DNA from 3 places in the Brevibacillus soli genome. Region 3 is predicted to be linked to each of the others. Evidence: riboswitches for the same ligand, from Rfam matches in the RefSeq annotation. Region 3 holds a riboswitch; each other region holds the start of a gene.
The links. Region 3 has a riboswitch for S-adenosylmethionine ahead of ACE99V_RS07610 (2,3-diketo-5-methylthiopentyl-1-phosphate enolase). Riboswitches for the same ligand answer to the same signal wherever they lie in the genome.
Positions count from the first base shown of each region.

Region 1: another riboswitch for S-adenosylmethionine. It lies ahead of ACE99V_RS06665 (1,2-dihydroxy-3-keto-5-methylthiopentene dioxygenase); the one in region 3 lies ahead of ACE99V_RS07610 (2,3-diketo-5-methylthiopentyl-1-phosphate enolase).
Region 2: another riboswitch for S-adenosylmethionine. It lies ahead of ACE99V_RS18165 (substrate-binding domain-containing protein); the one in region 3 lies ahead of ACE99V_RS07610 (2,3-diketo-5-methylthiopentyl-1-phosphate enolase).

Region 1 is NZ_JBIYSM020000011.1:63,070-69,687, forward strand. It holds gene ablB (putative beta-lysine N-acetyltransferase) at 1-373, shown strand, start outside; gene trpB (tryptophan synthase subunit beta) at 435-1,598, shown strand; gene ACE99V_RS06655 (DMT family transporter) at 1,784-2,674, shown strand; gene ACE99V_RS06660 (MBL fold metallo-hydrolase) at 2,743-3,744, shown strand; SAM riboswitch class I at 3,858-3,966, shown strand; gene ACE99V_RS06665 (1,2-dihydroxy-3-keto-5-methylthiopentene dioxygenase) at 4,142-4,681, shown strand; gene ACE99V_RS06670 (ATP-binding protein) at 4,843-6,459, shown strand.
Region 2 is NZ_JBIYSM020000055.1:11,700-18,317, reverse strand. It holds gene ACE99V_RS18175 (ABC transporter permease) at 1-148, opposite strand, end outside; gene ACE99V_RS18170 (sugar ABC transporter ATP-binding protein) at 126-1,661, opposite strand; gene ACE99V_RS18165 (substrate-binding domain-containing protein) at 1,688-2,842, opposite strand; SAM riboswitch class I at 2,946-3,067, opposite strand; gene ACE99V_RS18160 (TlpA family protein disulfide reductase) at 3,142-3,726, opposite strand; gene ACE99V_RS18155 (hypothetical protein) at 3,945-5,006, shown strand; gene ACE99V_RS18150 (copper amine oxidase N-terminal domain-containing protein) at 5,042-6,553, shown strand.
Region 3 is NZ_JBIYSM020000013.1:64,193-70,810, forward strand. It holds gene mtnA (S-methyl-5-thioribose-1-phosphate isomerase) at 1-836, opposite strand, end outside; gene mtnK (S-methyl-5-thioribose kinase) at 833-2,059, opposite strand; SAM riboswitch class I at 2,155-2,287, opposite strand; SAM riboswitch class I at 2,479-2,580, shown strand; gene ACE99V_RS07610 (2,3-diketo-5-methylthiopentyl-1-phosphate enolase) at 2,811-4,025, shown strand; gene ACE99V_RS07615 (2-hydroxy-3-keto-5-methylthiopentenyl-1-phosphate phosphatase) at 4,022-4,699, shown strand; gene ACE99V_RS07620 (methylthioribulose 1-phosphate dehydratase) at 4,696-5,343, shown strand; gene ACE99V_RS07625 (isopenicillin N synthase family dioxygenase) at 5,408-6,367, opposite strand; gene deoR (DNA-binding transcriptional repressor DeoR) at 6,471-6,618, opposite strand, start outside.

The DNA of each region.
Region 1 (6,618 bases), on a different contig from region 3:
GAAGGACGGCGTGATCATCCATGCGGTTGAAACGGATGGGCAGATCGTCAGCGCGGCCGCCGCGCACGTAAACCAGGCGCTTCACCATGCAGAAATCGCGGATTGCGCGACCGATGCCGAACATCAGAAAAAGGGGCTCATGAAACATTTGATTCTATGCCTGGAAAAGGAGTTGTTCCAACAGAGAATCTATTGTGTTTTTTCCCACGCCCGATCCCTGTCATTTGGCATGAACGCTGTGTTCCATCAATTGGGATACACGTACGGCGGACGATTGACCAGGAACTGTATCATCTATGACAAGTACGAGGACATGTCACTCTGGATAAAAGACTTATCGGATCGAAAAAACACAATGACATGTTTGGGATGAGCCGTCTATAAAATGTACTGTAAAGAAGGGTTTCACAAAGCTGATCCGAGGGGGAACCGGTATGAGTCATGCGGAGTTTGAGAAAGGCTATTTTGGTCAGTTTGGGGGGAGTTTTGTTCCGCCGGCATTACAAGAGGTATTGGATTATTTGGCAGAGCAATTCGAAAGGTATAAAGAGGATCCGGACTTTCAAAATGAATATGTTTACTATTTGAAAGAATACATTGGTCGGGAAAATCCACTCACTTTCGCCAGAAACCTGACTGAGAAGTTAAACGGTGCCAAAATCTATTTGAAACGGGAAGATTTAAATCATACCGGAGCCCATAAGATCAACAACGTCATCGGACAAATCCTGCTGGCAAAGCGTATGGGGGTAAAGCGGGTGATCGCCGAGACAGGTGCCGGTCAGCATGGGGTGGCAACCGCAACGGCATGTGCGATGTTCAATATGGATTGCACGATTTATATGGGAGCAGAAGATACGAGACGACAAGCGTTGAATGTATTTCGGATGGAACTGTTAGGGGCAAAGGTCGTTGCTGTATCAAAGGGACAGGGCAGACTGAAAGAGGCTGTAGATGAAGCGTTAAACGACCTGGTCGCGAATTACAAAAATACCTTCTACCTTCTCGGTTCTGCTGTAGGCCCCCATCCGTTTCCCACGATGGTAAAACACTTTCAGTCCGTAATCAGTGAGGAATCGAAGCGTCAGATTCTCGAAAAGGAAGGTCGTTTGCCGGATGCGGTCATAGCATGCACAGGCGGTGGCAGCAATGCGATTGGAGCATTCGCTCACTATTTGCACGAAGAAAAGGTCCGTCTGATTGGTGTGGAACCAGATCAAGCGGCTACGCTGACACATGGTGTTCCCGCTGTCATCCATGGTTTTAAGTGTTTGGTGCTGCTTGACGAAGAGGGAAACCCGCAGCCAACCTACTCCATTGCAGCCGGATTGGATTATCCCGGAGTGGGACCAGAGCACAGCTTTTTAAAAGAATCGGGACGGGCTGAGTATTATACGGTAACAAATGAAGAAGTCTTGGAGGCTTTCCAGGTTCTGTCTAAAACGGAAGGCATACTGCCTGCCTTGGAGAGCTCACACGCAATCGCTTATGCATGTAAGCTGGCTCCCACCATGAACAAGGACCAAATCATCATTGTGAATCTCTCTGGCAGAGGAGATAAGGACGTAGAACAAGTGTTTCACATGTTGAAAAAGTAGACTTGTTTCCACATTCACTGGGGACGGTAACCTCTCTTCCGAACGAACGGAACAGAGGTTTTTTTCTTGACCCTATATGACATACAACGTTATGAAGCTTCAGCTTATGGACTTTTCCGCGGACCTCATGTACGATAACGCATGTATTGAGAACAATTTCGGATTGGGCGAAAGAAGGCTGTGCCATGATTCGATCATACCTGCTGCTCCTTTTTTGCGTTACGTTGTGGGGGAGCAATTTCGTATTCGGCAGTATCCTCGTCAAGGAATTTCCTCCTTTGTTCCTGGCAGATGTTCGATTGCTATTTACCTCTCTGTTTTTACTGGGATATGCCTGGTATACAAAAAAATTTGTTAAAATCAGGCGAAGAGAGTGGGGATTGTTACTATTACTCGGCCTGATTGGAACGCTTGCAAACCAGACTGCGTTTTTCACCGGATTGATGACCACCGACGCTACCACTGCCTCTTTGATCCTTTCGCTATCCCCGATCGTAACGGCTGTACTGGCCTCCTTTTTTTTAAAGGAAAAGTTTACTCTGAGAATGATCGTTGGATCGTTGTTGGCACTGATCGGTACATTCTTCGTTGTTGGCAGCGGCGCAGGTTTGACTGTTTCCTTCGGTGTATTGTTTATTTTCATCGCGATGGTAACATTTTCGTCATCGATGATTATCATCAGAAAACGGACGGAAAGCATGGATCCGTTTATCGCAACCGTATATGCGACCGTTGTCGGTGCTCTTTTCATGACGCCCGCCGCATTCTTCACAGTTGACTCATCATCAGCCATAAGTCGCGATGTTTGGGCTTGGTTGCTGTTGATTGCGACTGCGATTCTGATGCAGGGTGTATGCGGAATTGTGTGGAATCAGCAGTTAATGATAGTGGGAACGGGGAGAGCCGCGATCTTTCTCAATTTGCAGCCGTTTGTTGCCATGTTGGTGGGGTTCCTTCTGCTTGGTTCACAGGTGACTCATATCCAAGCGTCAGGATCACTGCTGATAGTGGCTGGAGTGATCGTGGCAACGGTTCGTTCACAGAAAGAGTACGAAACAACAGAATTTGCTGGGTAAGGACCCTTGTTTCGTGTTTGTACATAGGGTAAGAAATCGAGAAAGAACTTTTTGATCAGGAGGTACTTATGGTTGCACAGGCAGAATCCATGATTCAGGTGAAGATTCCCATTCCAATCCCGCTTAAAACGGTCAACACGTATCTGTGTCAGACCCATGATGGATGGGTCATCATTGATACAGGCCTGGATACGCCTTCAGCAAGAGAGACCTGGATGAATGCCTTTAGGGAAAACAACATCGATTTTACGAACGAGGTACGCCAGATCGTTATCACTCATTACCATCCTGATCACATAGGATTGGCCGGATGGCTGCATCAAATAACCGGCGCTGAGGTGATGATTTCCTCGGAGGGAAAAAGAGCGTCAGAGAAAGTGTGGCTGAATCATCGGCAAAACGCAGAGACGATCAGCAGTTTCTTCATTACTCACGGAATGCCTCTCCATGACGGGAATGAGATCAAAACGCATATGGAAGACTTCATGAAATACCTATCACCTTTGCCTGATATGTCTGAGATTGAGGAAGGATATCTGTTGGAACTGAAGGGAGGCACATATCGTGCCATCCACACTCGCGGACACTGTGACGGACATTTTGTCTTCTATGACGAAAACTTCGGTTTCCTTATCGGCGGAGATCAGATCCTGGACAAAATTTCACCCAATATCAGTTTATGGCCAACCTTTGATCCGAATCCGCTTCAATCGTTTATCGATTCCTTGCAGGCTTTGAAACCATTGCCGATTCACAGAATTTTTCCGGGTCACGGTCCCATCATTACCCAAGCGCAGATGAGAATCGAACAGTTGCTCCAGCATCACCATGAGCGATTGGAAGAGATTGTTTCGTATTTGAAACAGGATGGCAGACAAACAGCCTATCAAATATGCCGGAAACTTTTCCACTCGCGTCAGTTGGATCTTCATCAGCTTCGCTTTGCGATGGCGGAGACACTCGCTCATCTCGTGTTTCTCGAATTTGAAGGGAAAGTGAAGCGAGACGCGCACGAAAATGCTTCCCGCATGAACGATCGCGAATCCATTGTTCATTGGTGCCTTTCCTGATAGGAACTCGTTGATCCTTTTAAAACGATAATCCTATTGACAAAGTCGGAATTGAATATTAAAATGTGAACATTCAAAAGGTATTCATTTATGAGTGAATGAAATACAGTTCTTTCTTATCGAGAGAGGTGGAGGGAAAGGCCCAATGAAACCTCGGCAACCCATTCTGACCGGTCAGGTGAAGGTGCCAATTCCTACAGGAGAGATCCTGACAGATAAGAAGTGTTCCCCATGCTTTGATGCATATATGGTGTGCTCCTTCTATCTGTCAGAAGGAGTTTTTTCTTTACTCATGAAGGGAGTGAGATTGGGGAGAGTCGCGTACATTTGTGATACTTTGCTACAATATGTATTAGTAATATTCCGATAACAACCACATGAGAAAGAGGGATGACAAATGGCTCAAGTTCGAATTCGCAATACGAATGAACGGATTACGGGGAATGAAAATGTGAAGGCGTTTTTGGAAAAACATGGGGTTCTTTACGAGCACTGGGATGCAAACAAGCTCCCTGCCGAATTGCGGGAGAAATTTACTTTAACCGACGAAGAAAAAAATCAAATTCTTTCCACCTTTGATGCAGAAATTCGAGATTTGGCAAAACGCAGGGGATACCGTACTTGGGATATCGTAGCGTTATCCGAGGAAACCCCCAATCTTGATGAGTTGCTCAAAAAGTTTGAAGCGGTCCATACACATACGGAAGACGAAGTGCGTGCGATCACTGCAGGAAATGGAATCTTCATCATCAAGGGATCAGACGATGTCGGCTATTTCGACGTCGAACTGGAAGCGGGTGATGTCATTTCCGTGCCGGAAAACAATCCGCATTTCTTTACATTGATGGAAAATCGCAGAGTAGTGGCTGTCCGTTTGTTTATTGAAACGGAGGGCTGGATTGCTCATCCATATGAGGACCCTGCTTTTACAAAGTAACATTCATCCGTAGAATCGGCAAAACGCCCGAATCGTGGGCGTTTTTTGCATTTTTTCAGGATACAGTGGCAATAAACAAAATTTTTGCAAAAAGTTGCACAGGAATTGAAACAAAAGAAAAGAATATGTAGTTCAACATTCCTGTTTTTTTGGGGGCAATTATGATAACCAATTCCTACATCTATTATTTGGTTCTTTCTCTAGCATATGTTGTCTCCATTTTAACGGTTTTAAAGAGTCATGATCACTATATAATAGAATTCTGTTTCTTTTTCTTTTTGTTCATTGGCACGCTTTTCGCATCGAACGCAACAAGTTTTACTTTGGCCATAAGGCCGCTTTACAAAAAAACAAAAGCCGTATCGGAATTAACCAAAGAAGACTACTCCAATTTGTTGCGCCAACAGCAAGGAATGACGTTTGCATTTGTGAAAGACAATAACCGATTTATACATACCGTTTGCGATGGCAAGCTGCTATATCGACTCGGTTTAAAGCCAGAGGATGTAGTCGGAAAGGAATTATACGATTTTTTACCACAGCATATTGCTTCCCAAAAAGAAATCTTCTATCAAAGAGCTTGGAACGGCCAAGAAGATGTTGCGTATGAAGGATGCATGAACGACATCGTATATTTGGCAACGCTTCGCCCCGTTTATAAGCATGGGCAGGTCGTGCAGGTCATATCATCGTGTATCGATATTACAACCCTGAAACAAACATTGTCAGCCCTGCACGAAAGTGAGGAACGCTTTCGACAAATTGCTGAGAACATTGATGAGGTGTTTTGGATTGCAGATCCTGTCACTCAAAAGTTTCTATATCTGAGTCCCGCCTATGAAAAAGTATGGGGATTATCGTGTAAAGAGTTTTTTCAAGATCCGAACAAGATGTTCAATGTCATTCATCCGGAGGATCGAGAGCGAATCGTAAAGGCTCAGGAAGAACTGGCAATGGGAACTTTTCACCAGGAATATCGAATCATACGTCCGAATGGAACGGTTCGTTGGATCAGAGATCGGGGATTTCCCGTAATCGTTGATGGGAAACTTCATCGGATCGTGGGCATTGCCGAGGATATTACAGATATTCGCGACAGCGAGGAGTTCCTCATCAAATCGGAAAAGTTGGCTGTGTTAGGCGAATTAGCTGCAGGAATCGCACATGAGATTCGAAACCCGTTGACCTCTCTCAGAGGATTTGTACAGCTCTTGCAGAAACAGCCAGAAGTGCAAAACGCCATCTTTACGGACATCATGCTTTCCGAAATCAATCGGATTAATGAAATTGTCGGGGATTTTTTAGTGCTGGCAAAACCAACAGCGTCGAACTATATGAAAAAAGATATTTGTGCCATTCTTCGACATGTGATTTTCCTGATGGAATCCATTTGTCATCTACGCAACATAAACATGGAACATACGTTTGATTGTGAACAGTATTTTATTGAGTGTGAAGAAAATCATGTTAAACAAGTCTTCCTAAACATCATTAAAAATGCCATGGATGCCATGCCAAACGGCGGAAAGGTCACCATAGAAGTAAAGCAGTGGAACCAACAACAGATTCGAATACGAATAAAGGATAACGGCTGCGGGATCCCGGAAGAAAGGATGCGTTCCATTGGAGAACCTTTTTATACCACAAAGGAAAAAGGAACTGGTCTTGGGTTAATGGTTAGCTACAGGATCATTCAAAATCACAAGGGGAAGATCGAAATAACGAGTAAGGTCGGGCAAGGGACGATCGTCGATATTGTACTGCCCTTAACGCCGTGATTCTTATCGAATCGATCGCCTGAATCGCACGTCATTGACGTGCCTTCTTTTTTATGCTCTTTACATAGAGTAAAGATCAAGTTACCTTTGAATAAGGGCTTCGAACGATAAGCATCATGGATAACAAATGAAGGAGATTGTACAGTGACATTTCATGCA
Region 2 (6,618 bases), on a different contig from region 3:
TATCCGCCAAGTTGGCATAGCTTAAAAAGTTTTCATTGACAATGCTGAAAAACAGGATGACGCCCAGGATGGCCAACAGCGATCCGTACCGCTGCAAGACCGACCCTCTAGACGGTTTCGCTTTCTCATGCTGGAGAACAGCTTCCATTGCGATTCCCCCCACTTATATAGTACATCACGGTCTCAGCCGTTACCGATCCGTTCGTCCATTCAAAACGGTCCCACTCTTTCACGATTCGTCCGTCCTCCATGGCGACGACCCGGTCGGCTACGTTTAATGCCTCATCGATTTCGCTGGTAAAGTAAAGAATGCCTTTTTGTTCCTTGGCCAACTGCTGAATGAGGCGGAAGATGTCCTGTTTCGCTCCGACGTCGACTCCCTTGGTCGGTTCGTCGAACAAAAACACACTGGCATCGGTAAGCAGCCATTTGCCAATCGCCACTTTTTGCTGGTTGCCGCCGGAGAGGCGCCCCACCTGCAGCTGAAGACCGGCCGTTTTGATCCCGAGTCGGTCTACCATGGACTGTGCCGCCTTCTCTTCCTCGGGCGCTTTCACGAAACCGCACGTCGTGTAGCTGTGCAAATTGGCCAGAGTGAGATTGTCCTTAACCGATTCTTCCACGAAAATTCCTTGCTGACGTCTCTCTTCCGGAACCAGAACGATGCCCGCCTGAACGGAATCCAGCGGACTGCGGCAGAGAACTTCCCGGCCCCTGACAAAAATGGCGCCGCCGTCTTTGCGATCCGCCGCAAACAGGGCGCGGGAGACTTCCGTTTTACCCGCACCCACCAATCCCACAACCGCGACGATCTCCCCCGCTCGCAGCCGGATGTCAAACCGTTTTACCTTTTGCCCGACGTGAACCTGCTTGGCCTCAAAAATCACATCGCCAATCGGCACCTTCTCCTTGGGAAACTCCTCTGCAAAGCTTCTGCCCAGCATGGCGGCAATCACCTGGTCAGCATCTGTTGACGCCCGCTCCCGCTCCCAAACCTTACGACCGTCTCGCAGCACGGTAATCCGGTCGGCAATGCGAAATACCTCTGGCAGTCGGTGGGAAATGTAGACAATACCCAGCCCTTTTACCTTTAACGCTTCCATCAGCGTGAACAGGGCCTCCGTTTCCGACAGGCTGAGCGGAGCGGTCGGCTCGTCGAAGATGACGAACCGAACGTCCTGGACGATCGCCCGAGCCAGAAGAACGAGCTGTTTTTCTGCCAGCGTCAGCTCCTCTGCTGTGGCCTTAAGAGGCAGGGAAAACCCGCACCGGCGCACGATTTCTTCCGCCTGTACGACCGTCCGGCGCGGGGAAAACCACACTCGCTTTTGAGCTGCGCTGTGGTCCAACATGATATTTTCCGCCACGCTCAGGTAAGGGATCAGACCGGTGTCCACCTCCTGCTGAACCAGATGAATGCCGGCCTGCTTCGCTCCCCGCGGACTGTTGATGCTCACTTCCCGGCCATTGATGAATACGGATCCACTGCTTGCCTGCTCGGCGCCGGAGAGAATCTTCATCAACGTGCTTTTTCCCGCGCCGTTTGCGCCAAGAATGGCGTGAACCTCCCCGCCCCGCACAGTAAAGTCGACTCCGCGAAGGGCCTCAACTCCGCCGTAGCTTTTGCCAATTTGCTTCATTTCCAGTACGGAGGCCGTCATGCTTCTTCCTCCTCCCAACGGTTCATCTATTGTTTTGCTTTGCTTTCCAGAGCCGGCATCCACGAAGAGACGGCGGCGTCACTTCTGCCCCAGCCATCCACGTATTCACCCAGCTGCGTCATGTTTATCGGTGTATCAGGCAGCTTTTCTTTGGCTACCAGGTGCGGATCAAGCGAGAAGTACTTCGGTGTCGGCTCACCCGCGATCTTTTGATAGAGAAAACGGGTCTGCACCCGTCCGATGTCGGCTGGATCGGTTGCGGCGGACGCTTTCCACGGACTTTCTTTTTCTTGAATCATCTGCAGGTCTTCGTCGGAAAGATCGATTCCAAATACCTTGATCTCCGTGCGGCCGGCTGCCTTGATGGCGCGAACCGCTCCTTTGGCAAACTCGTCCCACGGAGCCCAAACTGCCGCAATGTCACCTTTGTTCGGATATTTTTTCAAGATCGCATCCATCTGCGCTTGCGTGTCCAGTGCGGTATTCGGCGTAGCGGAGCCGAAGCGGGCAATCTCCTTGATGTTGGGGTAACGCTTCAGGAAGATCTCGTATACGCGGTTGCGTTTCTCCATCGGTGCGAAACCGCCCACCCAGATGTAGACGATGTTCCCTTTGCCGTCGATGGATTGCGCCAGGTTTTTCAATCCCTGCCAGGCGAGGCTGTAGTCGTCCTGGTCAATCACCGTTACACCCTCTATCTGATCCAGATCGTTGTCAAAGGAAACAACGGGGATTCCTGCCTTTACGGCACGTTCCACGCCGTCTTGCAGCGCTTCGGCCCGGCCGTGATTAATGAGGATGCCGTCCACTTTTTGGTTGATCGCGGTATCGAGATGGGCCGCCATTTTGGCGAGGTCGCCGTCAGCGTTGTAGACGATCACTTCCCCGCCAAACTTGCCTACCTGATCCTTTACGCCCTGCAGATACTGAGCGGAAAACGTTCCGATGGAAAATTCGCTGACCAGCGCGATTTTTAATTTTTTGTCCACGGCACTTGGTATCGCCACAGAGGCCTTGGCCGATGCCGGCGCTGTGTTGGCCGGTTGCTGCGGAGCCGTTGCCGCCGGCTGGGAAGCAGGCTGTTGTGTCGGTTGCGCAGTAGGTGCAGGCGGCTGTTCGTTGGTGCAGCCTGTCAGCAAAACGGTACTGATGACGATCAGACTTACTCCTTTTTTGAACATGGTTGATTCCCCCAAAAAGATTCTTCTGGCGGAAGAACGACCGGAGAAAAAATAAATACCCCTTTCCCAGAGGAAAGAGGCTTCTTTATTCAAAGGGACACCTCTCTCATCTCTCAGGAATCGTTTCCTGCAGGAGTTAGCACCGTGCCTTATCAGTGAAAACACTGAAAACGGTCGGTTGCCGGGCTTCATCGGGCCAGTCCCTCAGCCTGCTCTCGATAAGAGTATCTATTTAATTCCGAGTTCTTCGCTCGAATTTATTTAGCAGTATCTTACATGCTCACTCAGGTGTTCGTCAATTATTTTTTTGAGAGTTCCAAATTAACCAGCTTTTCCTTCCATTCGTCCAGCGTCAGCGTACCCACCCAGCGGTCTTTAATCTTCCCGTCCGTTCCCACAAGAAAGGCTGTCGGGTACACTTCAATGCCGTAGTCCTCCACGACTTTCCCATCCCGGTCATACAGCACGCTTTGTTTCAGGGACTTGCCCAAAAGAAGCTGCTCCGCTTCCTTTGGATCGTCATTGGTTGTGTCGTTCACAAGGTAAAAGCGGAGATTTTTTCCGTTCTGGCGATACAGCTCATCCAACAGTACCAGTTCTTTTTGGCAGTGTGAGCTCCAGGAGGACCAAAACACGACCAGGGTTGGCTGGTGATGCGGACCGTTGAGGCCAACTGTCTGGTTGTTCTCGGCAGGCAGCTCAAATTTCGGCGCCAGATAACCGATATGAGGAAGGTCATTCCGCGGTTTGCGATTTTTAAATTTTTGCAGCCGTTCCACCGACACCTGCTGCTTTTCATCGACTTGTTTGTACACCCAGTATCCCGCTGACGTTACCGCAGCCACAAACGACGCTGCCAAAAGGGCTAGAATCCATTTCCACACGTGCATCGACCCCTGATCAAGAATTTTTTGTCAGTGTACCACACAAACATGAAAAAAGAATAAAAAAAGGATACATTCGGAACTTTCCGGTTATAGGTGTGAGATGAGAATGAGAGTGAGAATGAAAATCCTTATTGACGGAATTCCTTTCCGCCTTTATCATTAATAGTGGCCGGTATTTGATAATGATTATCATTTATGCGAGAAGGAGGATCCTGATGTTCGTACGCCTTATGCTGGCGCTTGTGCTTGTGCTTCTGCTGCCCTCCTCGGCTTTCGCATACTCCTACGGCGATCCCAATAAGGAGGAATTGGCGGAGACGTACAAAGAGATAGCCGCAAAGCTGCAAAAAAACCCGGCGGATTGGAACGGCGCCTATCAGGCGTTTGTCAGCCGCAAAAAGGAGATCGCTCTGGAGTTTGGCGACAAGACGGCACAGCAGCTGGAAGCAAACTTTGCGAATAAGCAAAAGGAGCTTGCTTTACATAACTACAAGGCAGTGCTGGTGATGAACATAGACCGCCGTCTCGACAATGCGGAAAAGCAGTTTGGTGACTACGCCAAGGCCAAGCTGCTTCTGGCAAAAGGAAGAGGAACACTCGACGTGCTGGCGCCCTACCTCAGCGATCACGCATCAAAAACCGCCTACACCGCATTTGACCATGCACTGAAGGCTTTGGGGAACCCCGGACTGTTCGGAGTGGGTACCGTTCCCTCCGACAAAAACGAGTTTGTAAAACAGACCGCATTGATCCGTTCTGCCTTGAAACCGTTATTTCAGCTGAAGTCGGCAAATCCGGGACCGGCTGCAGAGCCCACACCAAGCAAGAGCACCGCGCCGCAGGGACAATCGGCCAAACCGTCAGCATCAACCGCTGCTCCGGCGACTGCGACAAGCTCCAAGCCAGCTGCACAGGCGCCTCAGTCGACTCCTCGGCAGACAGGGACAGCCAAACCAGCTTCGGCAGCTTCCAACAGCTCGGCAACCCCAGCTTCCGGAGATAAACAGCCGGATACATCCACTGCAGCCGGACAGACTGCCGCCAGTCCGACGCCTGCGGCTGTGGCACAAAGCGAAACACCGCCGGCTTCTATGAAGTCAAGCCCCGCTCAGTCGGACACAAGCTCGCAGCAGTCTTCTGCCGCATCTGCTCAACCGGCAGCAGAACAAACTGTCGCGACAAAGGTGAACCCGTTGGTCACCCTCTCCGTCATCGGCGGACTGGCCATCGCCGTCGGCGCAGCCTTTTGGATTGCCAAACGAAAAGGACTTATCTAACCATTCATCTATAAACCAAGGAGTGAAATTCAACCATGAAAAAATTTGTTGTCGCCTCGATTGCCGCTGCCATGCTGCTTAGTCCGATTGCCGCTTATGCGGATACTGCTTCGAGCCAACCTGCTATAGCCGCAGCATTCAAACTGACGGCTGATACGTCCGTGCAAAAGGCAGACATACAAGCGTTTGCTGATATCAAGAAGCTGTTTGAAGCCCAAACCGTGGACATCGCAAAAGTAAAAGCGGCTTACATAACCAGCTTCCAGGCGAAGGTACAAGCGTTGATACCTGATACGGACGCGTTGATCATCGCTGTATTGGACGGCGCCGCCGCAGGCAAATACTCTGCACTGCAAGCAAAGCAAGCGGTTGACAAAGGCCTCCAGGGCTACTTTTACGCAGAGATCACCAACCTGACCAAGGTCGTGGCCAAAGACGCGCTCACGCAAGGCAAAAAGGACGCCGCCCGCGCTGCACTTGAGCAGGCCATTGAACTGTACGCAGGCTCTCTGCAGGCTACCGTAGGCAAACGCGATGCCTCTTTCAGCACAAGCATGCAGGAGCAGCTTGATGCCATCATCATTCCAAAGCTGTTGGAATCGGTGGAAAAAGGGGACGTGCTCCAGTACAACATCACTCGTCAAATGTTTGACAAAACCTTGATTAAAACGTTCCACCTGGCGAACATCACCTACGCGAAAAAAGTTCCCGAGCTCGCGAAAACAAAGCCGGAAGACGCCAAAGTAGGTTTGACGGAGGGCTACTTCTTCTACCTGCCGATCTACAATTCCATGTCCGGCGGCCACAAGGCTTCCGCTGACGCGATCAAGGCCGCTTTTGAGTCCGGCGACGTGTCCAAACTGAGCGAAGCCGCAATCAAGGAAGCGTTCCTCAAAACGCTGACCGCCAAGCTCTCCGGCTACGTCGATAAAGTGCTGACCGCTGATTGGTCCGTAAAGGCCAATCACGAGAAAGCAATGGAACAAGCGATGGAAGGCAACATGTTCCTGTCGGTCATGGAAGTGCTGCTGACTGAAAAACTGGGCAAAGACGCCTATGCCGCCCTCACCATGGACGCACAGAAGTATTTCGAAGCCGTACAGGCAGCTGACAAGGCCGCTGCCACCGCCCGCATCATGCCCGTATTGAAAGCGCTGAGCGCGCTGAACGGCATTTCTTTCAAGGCGGGCGACTCCACTCTGCTGGTAAACGGCAAGACCGTGAAAATCGACGTTCCTTCCTTTATCAAAAACGGACGCACACTGGTTCCGGCACGTGCCCTCGCGGAAGCGCTTGGCGGAAAGATTGACGCAGTGAAAGTCGGTACGCAAATGAAGATCGTGATTGAAAAAGACGGTGCAACCATCGACTTTCTGATCGGTTCCAGGGAAATCAACAAGGACGGCAAAAAGCTGGAGTACACCTTTGATCAACCGGCTCTGATCAAAAACGGACGCACCTTCATCCCGCTCCGTGCCGTATCCCAGGTGCTTGGTCAAAAAGTGTTCTTCGACGCGGCAAACAAGACTGTCATCGTTCTGAACTAAACCAGCTTTACAAATTTGCATGATGGAATGACCTCTCTTTACTTAGAGAGGTCTTAGCACATGTT
Region 3 (6,618 bases):
TCAATGGAGGAAAGCGGCGCCGCCACGTAAAACGGGATGTTGTGAGCATGAGCCAAAACGGCTACGCCATACGTGCCGATTTTGTTCGCCACATCACCGTTTGCCGCCACGCGGTCGGTACCGACGATGACCGCTTGCACTTTTCCCTGCGCCATTACCATGGCCGCCATGTTGTCGCAGATCAGGGTAACGTCAATGCCTGCCTGTTGCAGCTCGTACGCGGTCAGACGCGCTCCCTGCAGCACCGGACGGGTCTCGTCTGCGTATACCTTGAGGTTCCAGCCGCGTTCTTTGGCCAGATAGAGCGGCGCCGTAGCCGTTCCGTACGCCGCCGTTGCCAGTGCACCCGGATTGCAGTGAGTGAGGATGCCCATTCCGTCCTGCAGCAGGGTCAGCAGATTTTCCCCGATTTGGCGGCATACGGCTTCGTCCTCCCGCTGAATGGCCAGCGCTTCGTCAAGAACCGCTGCCTTCAGTTCCGCCACCGGTTTGGCTCCCTCACGCTGCACTCTCGCCTTGATCCGGTCCAGTGCCCAAAACAGGTTGACGGCTGTGGGACGGGAGGTTGCCAGATAATCGGCCTGTCTATTGAGTTCCACCCAAAAATCCTCGTGTGTTTCCGCCTTGCTTTCCCGAACCCCCAGGTACACCCCGTAGGCTGCTGCCATGCCGATGGCGGGAGCGCCGCGTACCTGCAGATGGCGGATGGCCGCCCACACCTCTTCGGCTTTGGTCAAGGGAAGATAAATCGTTTCAACTGGTAACCGCGTCTGGTCCAGCAGGCGGAGGATGTCTCCGTCCCACTTGACCGGCGCGAACTGCGTGCTGGTCGTCATACTGCCGCCTCCTGATTGTATCGTGCTGCTGCCGTGCGTACAACGTCGGTGATATCTGTCGCCTGTTCGATTTTACCGCGTTCCAGCACAAGCGCCTGCCCGATCGCCAGCGCCAGACGTTCCGCTTCGGCGCGTACCTGTTCATCCGCGATTGTGTTGAGATCGGCGACGCCGGCCAATCCGATTACGCGGCGCATTATTTTGCAGCCGGCAAAGCCTGCCGCGTCCTGGATGAGGCGCTGGACGTACTCCTGCCAGAAGCCTTCCACGTGGGCGCTGCGCTCTTTCGCCTGCTTGTGCCAGAGTTGGACAAACTGGGAGACAAACTCGTTCCAGACGTTTTCCACGGTTTCCAACAGGTATTCGCGATACGCTTCCCGTTTTCCTGTGTCAGCCTGCAATCCGTGCTGGCCGGCATAGTTAAGCAGCAGATTGGCAATGACCGCTCCGATGTCAAACCCGATCGGTCCATAGTACGCAAATTCCGGATCAATCACTTTCGTGCTGGACTCGGTCACAAAGATGCTGCCCGTGTGCAAATCGCCGTGCAGCAGGGCTTCCGCGCGAGTGAGAAAATCGTATTTCAGTTTGGCGATTTCCCGCTTGAGCGGCGCGTTTTTCCAGATGGCCTCCACGTCTTCGCGAATCAGCGGGTTGAAATTGTTGGTCGGCGCGTTTTCATAAGGGTCTGTAAACACGAGATCTTCGGTAATTTTGCATAATTCCGGATTTATGAATGTTCCGACCAGGGCTTTTTTGTCATAGGGATGCGCCCCCAGATCGGACGTATGGAACAACGTCTGTGCCAGGAAACGGCCGATGTGCTTGGCGAACTGCGGATAGCGCCTTCCTTCGATTAGCCCTTTGCGCATAATGGTGTGATCGCTCAAGTCTTCCATGACCGTCAAGGCCAGTTCCTGATTGAAGTGATACACTTTCGGCACCAGATCCGGCACGTATTTGTACTGAATCCGCAGCGCCTCGCTCTCAATCCGCGCGCGGTCCACTGTCAGCGGCCACGATTCGCCGACGACACGCGCGTACGGCAGCGCCTGCTTGACGATGACGCTTTTCCCGGTCGCCTCTTCCTTGATGTGAAAGACCAGGTTCAGGTTGCCGTCCCCAATCTCCCGGCTGGTCAACTGAGCTCCTTCTGAAAACAGACCCGGCAATGATTTGACATACTCCACTGCTTCCTGTTCCGTTAATGCGCGATAAGCCATGTATTTCGATCCCCTCTCACGAGAATGTTCAGAATACGAAAAAAGACCTCTTTCCGAAGAAAAGAGGTCGTTGCAGTCGCAGCGCGTATAGCTCCCCCTTATCTTCCAGAATCATTTGTTTCTGCAGGAATTAGCACCGTGCACATCCTCTTTTTCGCTATGGGAAAAAGCGGCGTGTCGGTTGCCGGGTTTCATCGGGCCAGTCCCTCCACCGTCTCTGGATAAGGTAATCCAATCGCTATTCAATTTGACTTAGCTAGAATCATACACGCCGTTTTTTCCAGTGTCAATATCCTTTTTGATCGCAATCTTCGACCGGAAAACGAGGGTTGACTCCTGGTCGTGATCGTCATATCATGAGGGTAACTCATGCTTCTTCAACCATAGACAGGCAATCACATAGCGTGGAAATACAAAGACTCTTATCGTGAGATGGCTGAGGGACTGGCCCTATGATGCCCGGCAACCGGCGCTTGCCTGACAGGTACGCGAAACGGTGCTAAATCCTGCGGAAATAAGGGTCAAAATAGGTAATGTTTTCCGGACTATTTTGACTACCTTACCGAGAGATGAGAGGAGACGTAACGTTTGATATGCAACGAAAGCGCCTCCCTCTCGCAGGGAGGCTTTTTTGGTAAATAAGAATCGTAATAAATTCTTAATTACACAAGTGCAACTAGGCAGTCGCCTGCGCATAAGCTTGGCGCCAGCCAAGTTTTCTATGCTGGTAAAAAGGAGGCTTTCCTGAAAAATGAGCGAGCAGCGTATCCTCGTAACCTATTTGACCCAAGCGAAAGACCTGCAAAAGAAGGCGGAAGCGATCGCCGTGGGTATGACAGTCGGTTCCTGGACCGATCTGCCGGCAGCCAAGCAGGCAGAGCTTCGCCCGTATCTGGGGGAAGCGGCGGGCGTCCAACCGCTTGAGACATTGGAAAACGGCGTGACGCGCGGCACCGTCACCGTCAGCTACCCGATCCGCAACTTTACCGCCGACATTCCCTCCCTTTTGACCGGGATCTTCGGCAAACTGTCCATGGACGGCAAAATCAAGCTGGTTGACATACAATTTCCTGAAGCGTTTCTAGCCGCCTTTCCCGGGCCCAAATTCGGGATCGACGGTCTGCGCGACCGCCTCGGTGCCTATCGTCGCCCCTTGTTGATGAGTATTTTCAAATCATGTCTGGGACTGCCGTTTGAGGACCTGAAGACACAGTTTCGCGCTCAGGCTCTCGGCGGGGTTGACCTGGTGAAAGATGACGAAATTTTCTTTGCAGACGACCGCGCTCCGTTCCTGGAGCGGATTAAAGCGTTCGGGAAGATCGCCGCTGAAGCGGAGCAGGAGACGGGAAAACCGGTTCTCTACGCGGCCAACCTGACCGGACCGACACACGAACTGCTGGATCGGGCAAAACGCGCGGCAGAGGCGGGAGCCCACTGCCTGCTGTTCAATGTGCTGGCGTACGGCTTTGACGTCCTGCACCGCCTGGCCGCCGATCCGGACGTACACGTGCCGATTATGGCCCATCCGGCGCTCGCCGGGGCCCTGTATCCCTCGCCTGACTACGGCATCGCCACTCCCCTGCTGCTGGGCAAGCTGATGCGTATCGCAGGGGCGGACCTGGTGCTTTTCCCTTCACCGTACGGAAATGTTGCCCTCGACAAAGGAGAAGCGCTGCAGCTGGCCGCCCATTTGACTGAACCGCAGGAGTCTCTGCGCCGTTCGTTCCCGGTGCCGTCTGCAGGCATCCACCCTGGTCTGGTGCCGCAGCTCTATGCCGACTTCGGCATCGATCAGGTGGTCAATGCCGGCGGCGGCATCCACGGACATCCAGGCGGTGCGACAGCGGGTGCGAAGGCGTTTGCGGCAGCCATCGACGCGGTTGTGGCGGGACGCACGCTGGAACAAGCGGCGGCAGAATCGGAAGCGCTGGCTGTCGCCCTCAAGAAATGGGGGGGAAGCAAATGAGCAAGAAACTGGTGCTGTTCTGCGACTTCGACGGAACCATCACAGAAAAGGACAACATTGTTGCGATTATGAGACAGTTCGCTCCCCCTCAGTGGGAAGCGTTGACCCAGCAAATTTTGACGCAGCAAATAAGCATACGCGAAGGTGTCGGCAAGCTGTTTACCCTGCTGCCCTCCTCGCAGCGAGCAGAAATTACCGACTTTATCGTCAAGGAAGCGACCATCCGACCCGGCTTTGCCGAATTTGTCCGCTTCTGCAAGGAGCAGGATATCGAACTGCTGATTACCAGCGGCGGCATCGACTTTTTTGTCGGCCCGATCCTCGCTCCGTTTAAACTGGATGTGCCGATTTACTGTAACGGCAGCGACTTCAGCGGTGATCACATCGCCATTACCTGGCCGCACAGCTGTGACGAGCACTGCACAAACGACTGCGGCATGTGCAAAACGTCCATTATCCGACGCTATGATCCAAAGAAGCACTTCCGCGTCGTGATTGGCGATTCGATTACCGACCTGGCCGGTGCAAAAATTTCCGACTTTGTGATCTCACGCTCCCTGCTGACGCAGAAGTGCGAGGAATTGAACCTGCCGCACCGCTCGTTCACTACCTTTTACGATGTCGTCGAAATTCTGCAAACCTTGCATGCCGAACTGGAGGTGGAGACTGTATGACCACAACCCTGGAACAACGACTGGACGCCTTCCGCCGACTGGATGACGCAAAGCTTACCTTTGCTCGCCGCGACTGGTTCCCCGGTACGAGCGGCAATCTGTCCATCAAGCTGACGGACCAGCCGCTGCAATTTGCCGTCACGGCCAGCGGCAAAGACAAAACCAAGCTCTCTCCCGAAGATTATCTGGTGGTCGATGGCGATGCGCGCCCGGTAGAGGCGACCTCCCTGAAGCCGTCGGCAGAGACACTGATTCACGCCGTCGTGTACAAAAAGTTCCCGCAAGCGGGTGCCTGCTTCCACGTACACACGGTGTGGAACAACCTCATCTCCGAGCTGTACTTTGGCCAGCGGGCCTTTTCCATCCAAGGGCAGGAGCTGATCAAGGGACTGGGGATCTGGGAAGAAAATGCCCGGATTGCCGTTCCGATTGTCGAGAATTTCGCCGATATACCCAAGCTCGCCAAAGCCATTGAAAAAGTCATTACGCCGGAGATTCCCGGCGTGCTGATCCGCAACCACGGCATCTACGCCTGGGGGGCAAACGATTTTGAGGCAAAGCGCCATCTGGAGTCATTTGAGTTTCTCTTTGAGTACCACGTGCGCTGGCTGCAGCTGCACCAGGCTGCAGTCCCCACTGCGTAATGAAAAGATGACTAAAAACACCAATCACAATCGATTGGTGTTTTTTTATGTACAGCGACAATCGTTATTTCAGTAAACCGATTTCGCGCAGACGCTGGTTGAGGAACTCACCTGCAGTGATTTCCGGAGCCTTTTGCGGATTGTCTTCCGTCACGCAGCCCGGAACCATTTTCAACAGGCAGGAAGGGTACGGATGAACGAAAAACGGCAGCGAGTAGCGGGATACTTTTGCCGCTTCCCCTTCCGGATTCACCACGCGGTGAGTGGTCGCCGGGATGACGCCATTGGTCGCACGGGACAGCATGTCGCCGGCATCTACAACGATCTGGCCTTCCAGTGCCTCAACCCCTACCCATTCGCCGTCGTGTGTAAGAATTTCCAGACCGGACTGGGTGGCCTCGCACAGCAGGGTAATCAGATTGATATCCTCGTGTTCCGCAGCGCGTACGGCATTCGGGTCCATGTGCGGTTCAAGCGGCGGGTAGTGGAGCGCACGCAATACGCTGTTGCCGTCCTTGATCATACGGGAGAAGTAATCCGGCTCCAGCTTGAAGTACAGAGCAAGCGCGGTCAGCATTTGCCGAGCGCAGTTCTCCAGCGCCTTGTACAGCTGCATGGTGGTTTCCTTCATGCCTTCAATTTCGTCCGCCCATACGTTCTTCGGGTATTCGTTTTCATACGGATGGCCCTCCGGCAGCTCTTGTCCCACGTGCCAGAATTCTTTCAGGTCTCCTGCTGTACGGTTTTTTGCATGCTCCTTGCCAAAGCCGGTATAACCGCGCTGGCCGCCCACGCCGACCACATACTTCTCTTTCACTTCCAGAGGAAGATTGAAAAACTGTTCAAAGTTGTCGTACGTTTTGCGAATCAAAGAGGCGTCAATTCCGTGTCCCTCAATTTTGATGAATCCGATTTGTTTTAAGCCTTCACCAAAGTCTTTTACGAACTGTTCGCGTTGTTCAGGTGTTCCATTGATGAACAAATCCAGGTTTAGCGTCGGAATATTGGCAATGTTTTTTGCCACAGATGGCTCCCCCTCATTCACATTTTGCCCATTCATCATAGCAGACGACTGAACAAATGTAAATTAAGAATTGATCAAATGTTCAATGGGATAGCACCTTGCATCAGACGTCTTCCTTGTTCAGCAGCTCTTTAGCCGTAAATTGATCGGTAATAAAGACATTCGCATACCTGGCCGTCAGCGCTGCATGGATGGGCGCCACTTTTTTCGGCCCGCCGGCGATGAGAATGGAATACTCCTTTCGCTTCAAA